Regions from separate parts of the Superficieibacter sp. BNK-5 genome, predicted to be linked through region 2. Evidence: riboswitches for the same ligand, from Rfam matches in the RefSeq annotation. Region 2 holds a riboswitch; the other holds the start of a gene.
What was found. Region 2 has a riboswitch for thiamine pyrophosphate ahead of thiB (thiamine ABC transporter substrate binding subunit). Riboswitches for the same ligand answer to the same signal wherever they lie in the genome.

Region 1 (3,314 bases), 1.3 Mb from region 2:
GCACTTCCTGGCTGATTTTCATCGAGCAAAATTTCGGCCCGCACATGGAGCAGAAGTGCGCCACTTTGCCGGATTCCTGCGGCAGGGTTTCATCGTGATACGCGCGGGCGGTGAACGGGTCTAGGGCCAGGTTAAACTGATCTTCCCAGCGGAATTCGAAGCGCGCTTTCGACATGGCGTTATCGCGAATTTGCGCGCCCGGATGGCCCTTCGCCAGGTCGGCGGCGTGAGCGGCGATTTTGTAGGTAATCAGCCCCTGTTTGACGTCTTCTTTATTCGGCAGGCCGAGGTGCTCTTTCGGCGTGACGTAGCAGAGCATCGCGCAACCAAACCAGCCGATCATTGCCGCACCGATGCCTGAAGTGAAGTGGTCGTAGCCCGGCGCGATATCGGTAGTCAACGGCCCCAGCGTATAGAACGGCGCTTCGTGGCAGTGCTCCAGTTCTTCGGTCATGTTGCGGCGGATCATTTGCATCGGCACGTGGCCGGGGCCTTCGATCATCACCTGTACGTCATATTCCCAGGCGATTTTGGTTAATTCACCCAGCGTATGCAGTTCGGCAAACTGGGCTTCGTCGTTGGCATCCTGAATCGAGCCGGGACGCAGGCCGTCACCGAGGGAGAGCGAGACGTCGTAGGCGGCGCAGATTTCGCAGATCTCACGGAAGCGTTCGTAGAGGAAGTTTTCTTTGTGATGGGAGAGGCACCATTTCGCCATAATCGAGCCGCCGCGCGAGACGATCCCCGTCAGACGTCTGGCGGTCATCGGCACGTAGCGCAGCAGCACGCCCGCGTGGATGGTAAAGTAGTCCACGCCCTGTTCCGCCTGTTCCAGCAGCGTATCGCGGAAGGCTTCCCAGGTCAGATCTTCAGCGATCCCATTCACTTTCTCCAGCGCCTGATAGATCGGCACCGTGCCGATGGGCACCGGGCTATTGCGCAGGATCCACTCGCGGGTTTCGTGAATGTAGCGTCCGGTGGAGAGATCCATCACCGTGTCCGCCCCCCAGCGGGTAGACCATACCAGCTTTTCTACCTCTTCTTCGATGGATGAGGTGACCGCCGAGTTGCCGATATTGGCGTTTACTTTGACCAGGAAGTTGCGGCCGATGATCATCGGTTCGGATTCAGGATGGTTAATATTGGCGGGAATAATGGCGCGCCCGGCGGCGACTTCATCGCGCACAAACTCCGGGGTAATATTTTCCGGCAGACGTGCGCCAAAACCCTGGCCCGGATGCTGCTGGCGCAGCACTTCACTACGGATACGCTCGCGGCCCATGTTTTCCCGGATGGCGATAAATTCCATCTCCGGCGTCACGATGCCATTACGCGCATAGTGCAACTGCGTCACGCGTTTACCGCTTTTCGCCCGCTTCGGCGTCAGCAGGCCGGTAAATCGCAGGTCGTCCAGGCCATCATCCGCCAGACGTTCTTTGGTATACGCTGAACTGCGCTCAGGCAACGCTTCGCTGTCGTTGCGCGCGTCAATCCACGGTTGACGAAGCTTCGCCAGACCCTGCTGGACGTTGATTTTGACCGCAGGATCGCCATACGGACCGGACGTGTCATACACCGGCACCGCTTCGTTATCTTCAAACTGCGGATTCTCTTTACTGCCACCGATAAGCGTCGGACTCAGTTGGATCTCACGCATCGGAATGCGGATACCCGGCCGTGAGCCGGTAATGTAGATACGTTTTGAGTTGGGGAAAGCGGTGCCTTCCAGCGTGTCGATAAAACGTTGTGCGTGCTCGCGTTGTTCGCGGCGGGTCATTTTAGGTTCAGACATAGCTCATTCCAAAAGTAAGGACGTGGCTTGTCAGACGACGGATGGAGTAATGGATGGACGTGCCCGTAACGGCAGGTCAAAAGCAGAATTACTCTTGTTCCCTTCGCAGGTATTAGCCTGATCAGGTTCCGCGGATCCCGAATTAACGGTCTCAGCCTGTGCTTTCACACATGGCACTCCGACAAGATGTAACCCCTCCGCAGAGGGGCAATGTGAATAAATTACGCGCTAATCGTTAAGAACTCAAGCCGGGCGCGCAACGTTAGCTTCGTCATTGGCGCTATCTTTGAGATTGTTTTCAAAAGCAAGCTGAATCAAATTGTCTTCCAGCGTAAAGCGTGCGGCCAGCGACTCGCCGATACCGGAAAGCGCCTGCTGGAATTCGAGATAATTATCATGGTCGATGGCATTTTCCAGGCTGGAATCGTAATAAGCCATAATATCCTGAGTATTGGCTTCCAGCAGCGGATAAAGTTTAGTCGCGGCGATAAGTGGACTTGCCCCTTCCATTTCGCTGGTAATGCGTTCATAAATACTGAAATGACCGGCAGAAAGGTACTCAACCAGGCTATGGCAAAAGTTATCAAGGGCTTTTTCGTCAAGCTGGGTGACTGATTCTTTACCCGGCTTGAGGCCAACAAGATTGTAGTAAGCCACCAGCAGCTGCTTGCGCACCTGTAGCCAGCGATCGACAAGCTCATTACTTCCTCCAACGCGCTCTGTCAGTCTTTCCAGGTGGTTTAGCATAAATGACCCCGTAAAATGTAGATTAGAAAAATTGTTCACTAAAAATGTAAAAATATTGTTATCAACATGCCAGTGAAACTAAGGTTGTGCAAGTGATTATGGTCCGTATTATTGAGAAGTCCGATCGCGGCTGGTGGATAGTCAGCCATGAACAAAAATTATGGCTGCCCGCTGGGGAATTACCACATGGCGAGGCGGTAAATTTTGATCTTGTGGGGCAGCGCGCACTCCACATCGGCGAATGGGAAGGCGAACCCGTCTGGTTAGTGCAGCAACAGCGTCACCGGGAGATGGGATCGGTGCGCCAGGTCATTACCCAGGATGCCGGATTATTCCAGCTTGCCGGGCGTGGCGTTCAGCTTGCCGAATTCTATCGCTCGCATAAATTCTGCGGTTACTGCGGCCATACTATGCATCCGAGCAAGACTGAATGGGCGATGCTCTGCAGCCACTGTCGCGAGCGTTACTACCCGCAAATTGCGCCGTGCATTATCGTCGCCATCCGCCGCGGCGACTCGATCTTGTTGGCACAACATACCCGCCATCGTAACGGTGTGTATACCGTGCTGGCAGGCTTCACTGAAGTCGGCGAGACCCTTGAGCAGACCGTGGCCCGTGAGGTAATGGAAGAGAGCGGCATTACGGTGAAAAATCTGCGCTATGTCACCTCCCAACCGTGGCCGTTCCCCCAGTCGCTGATGACCGCGTTTATGGCAGAGTACGACAGCGGCGAGATTGTCATCGACCCGAAAGAGCTGCTGGATGCAGGCTGGTA
Region 2 (3,314 bases):
CATGCAGGCGCGCGGCTGGCTGACATGGGAGGCGGAAGCCGGGCGTGGTAAGCGCTCACGCCTGACGTTTCTCTACACCGGGCTGGCACTCCAGCAGCAGCGCGCGGAGGATTTGCTGGAACAGGATCGGATCGATCAGCTGGTGCAACTGGTGGGCGATAAAGCCACGGTGCGTCAGATGCTGGTCTCCCATTTAGGCCGCAGCTTTCGCCAGGGACGACATATTTTGCGTGTGCTGTATTACCGCCCGATGAAAAGCCTGCTGCCCGGTACCGCCCTGCGCCGCTCGGAAATCCATATGGCGAGGCAGATCTTTAATGCCCTGACCCGGGTAAATGAGGAAAATGGGGAACTGGAAGCCGATATTGCCCACCACTGGCAGCGCATTACGCCGCTGCACTGGCGCTTTTTTGTGCGCCCCGGGATCCATTTTCACCACGGCCGCGAGCTGGACATGGAGGATATTATTACCTCCCTGCAACGGATTAATCCTCTGCCCCTCTTTTCGCACATCGTCAACATCCATTCACCTACCGCCTGGACGTTAGATATACACCTCACTCAGCCCGATGACTGGCTGCCCTGGCTTCTGGGGCATACTTCCGCAATGATCCTGCCGCGGGAATGGGAAACGATGAGCAATTTCTCTAGCCTGCCTGTCGGTACCGGCCCGTATGCTGTCGGGCGTAACAACCAGAATCAGCTTAAGATCCACGCCTTCGACGACTATTTTGGTTTTCGAGCCCTCATTGATGAAGTTAACGTCTGGGTGCTACCGGAAATCGGCGAGGAGCCAAATGGCGGGCTGACGCTCCAGGGCACCACGCAGAGTGAAAAAGCGGTAGAAAGCCGTCTTGAGGAAGGGTGTTATTACCTGCTCTTTGATGCCCGCAGCCCGCGCGGCAGCAATCCGGCCGTGCGCCAGTGGCTGAGCTACCTTTTTCAGCCAGCAAATATGTTGTATCACGCGGGAGAACATTACCAGAGCACCTGGTTTCCGGCCTATGGTTTGCTGCCGCGCTGGCATCACTCGCAGAGCCGCGCCTGTGAAAAACCCGCCGGCCTGGAAACCGTCACCCTGACGTATTATCAGGATCACGTTGAACACCGGATGATGGGCGGCATTATGAAGGCCCTGCTGGCGGAGCATCAGGTAAAGCTGGAAATTCAGGAGCTGGAATATGAAGAGTGGCATCGCGGCGAGGCGGTCAGCGACGTCTGGTTAAACAGCGCTAACTTCACCCTCCCCCTCGATTTCTCCTTGTTTGCCTATCTCTATGACGTGCCGCTGATCCGCCACTGCATTCCGATTGACTGGGAGGAAGACGCCAGCCGCTGGCGGGCGGGCGAGTTAAATCCGGCCACCTGGAGCCAGCAGCTCCAGGTGAATCAAAATATTGTGCCGCTGATTCATCACTGGCTGGTACTACAAGGACAGCGCAGTATGCGCGGTCTGCGGATGAACACTCTCGGCTGGTTTGACTTTAAATCCGCCTGGTTTGCGCCGCCGGAGCCATAATGCTTTCAGAAAACTGACAAAATTATTACACTGTTAACGTGCTCAACGGGGTGCTGATGAAAGCTGAGAAAATACCCGTCGAACCTGATCCGGATAATGCCGGCGAAGGGATTTGAGGCTACCGCTCAAAATCCTTTGCCACCCATCTACTGAGGTGCAAAGTGTTAAAAAAATATCTGCCGCTGCTGGCGCTGGTCGCCGCGCCTGTCTTCGCCAAACCGGTACTCACCGTCTACACCTACGACTCGTTCTCCGCCGACTGGGGACCGGGGCCAGTGGTCAAAAAAGCCTTTGAAGCCGACTGCGGCTGCGAGCTGAAATTCGTGGCGCTGGAAGACGGCGTGTCGCTGCTCAACCGCCTGCGTATGGAGGGTAAAAACAGCAAAGCCGACGTGGTGCTGGGGCTGGACAACAACCTGCTGGAAGCCGCCACGCAAACTAAGCTGTTTGCGAAAAGCGACGTGCCGGCCAGTGCGGTTAAGGTGCCGGGCGGCTGGGACAACGATACCTTCGTGCCGTTCGACTACGGCTACTTCGCGTTTGTCTATGACAAAAACAAGCTGAAAAATCCGCCGAAAAGCCTGAAGGAGCTGGTGGAAAGCGACCAGAAATGGAAAGTGATTTATGAAGATCCACGCACCAGCACACCAGGTCTGGGCCTGCTGCTGTGGATGCAAAAAGTCTACGGTGATAAAACGCCGGAAGCCTGGCAGAAGCTGGCGGCAAAAACCGTTACCGTCACTAAAGGGTGGAGCGAAGCCTACGGGCTGTTCCTAAAAGGCGAAAGCGATCTGGTACTGAGCTACACCACCTCTCCGGCCTACCATATTATTGAAGAGAAAAAATCGCAGTACGCGGCCGCGGATTTTGCCGAAGGACACTATCTTCAGGTTGAAGTGGCGGCCCGCACGGCGGCCAGCAAGCAACCGGAACTGGCGAAGAAATTCCTTACCTTCATGGTTTCCCCGGCGTTCCAGAATGCCATTCCAACCGGCAACTGGATGTATCCGGTAACTGACGTGACGCTGCCGGCAGGTTTTGCCGATCTGGCAAAACCGAAAACCACGCTGCAGTTTTCCTCGCATGATGTCGCACAGCAACGCGCGCAGTGGATTAGCGAATGGCAACGCGCCGTCAGCCGTTAATTCCCGGCTGGCTGATACCAGGCCTCGCCGCCGCCACGCTCATGGTGGCGGTGGCGCTGGCCGCATTTCTGGCGCTATGGACCAGCGCGCCGCAGGCGGCATGGCGTACTCTGCTTGAGGACAGCTATCTATGGCATGTGGTGCGATTCTCCTTCTGGCAGGCGTTTTTGTCGGCGCTGCTGTCGGTAGGTCCGGCCATTTTTCTTGCCCGTTCCCTCTACCGCCGCCGCTTTCCCGGCAGGTTGATGCTGCTGCGCTTGTGCGCGATGACATTGATCCTGCCAGTACTGGTGGGCGTATTCGGCATTCTGAGCGTCTATGGACGTCAGGGGTGGCTGGCGTCGCTGGCGCAGCTCTGCGGCCTGGAATGGACCTTTTCCCCGTATGGTCTGCAGGGTATCCTGCTGGCGCATATCTTTTTTAATCTGCCGATGGCGACGCGCCTGCTGCTTCAGGTGCTGGAGCAGATCCCCGGTGAACAGCGGCAGCTGGCGGCGCAGCTGGGGATGCGCGGCTATGACTTCTTCCGCTTTGTGGAATGGCCGTGGCTGCGTCGGCAGATCCCGCCCGTCGCCGCGCTGATTTTTATGCTCTGCTTCGCCAGCTTCGCCACGGTACTGTCGCTCGGCGGCGGTCCGCAGGCGACAACG

Region 1: it holds a riboswitch for thiamine pyrophosphate, as region 2 does, so the genes downstream of both, thiC (phosphomethylpyrimidine synthase ThiC) here and thiB (thiamine ABC transporter substrate binding subunit) in region 2, are expected to answer to the same signal.

What each region holds. Positions count from the first base shown of each region.
Region 1 is NZ_CP179893.1:977,430-980,743, reverse strand. It holds gene thiC (phosphomethylpyrimidine synthase ThiC) at 1-1,792, opposite strand, end outside; TPP riboswitch at 1,874-1,983, opposite strand; gene rsd (sigma D regulator) at 2,036-2,539, opposite strand; gene nudC (NAD(+) diphosphatase) at 2,638-3,314, shown strand, end outside.
Region 2 is NZ_CP179893.1:2,264,544-2,267,857, reverse strand. It holds gene sgrR (HTH-type transcriptional regulator SgrR) at 1-1,519, shown strand, start outside; TPP riboswitch at 1,556-1,648, shown strand; gene thiB (thiamine ABC transporter substrate binding subunit) at 1,681-2,664, shown strand; gene thiP (thiamine/thiamine pyrophosphate ABC transporter permease ThiP) at 2,640-3,314, shown strand, end outside.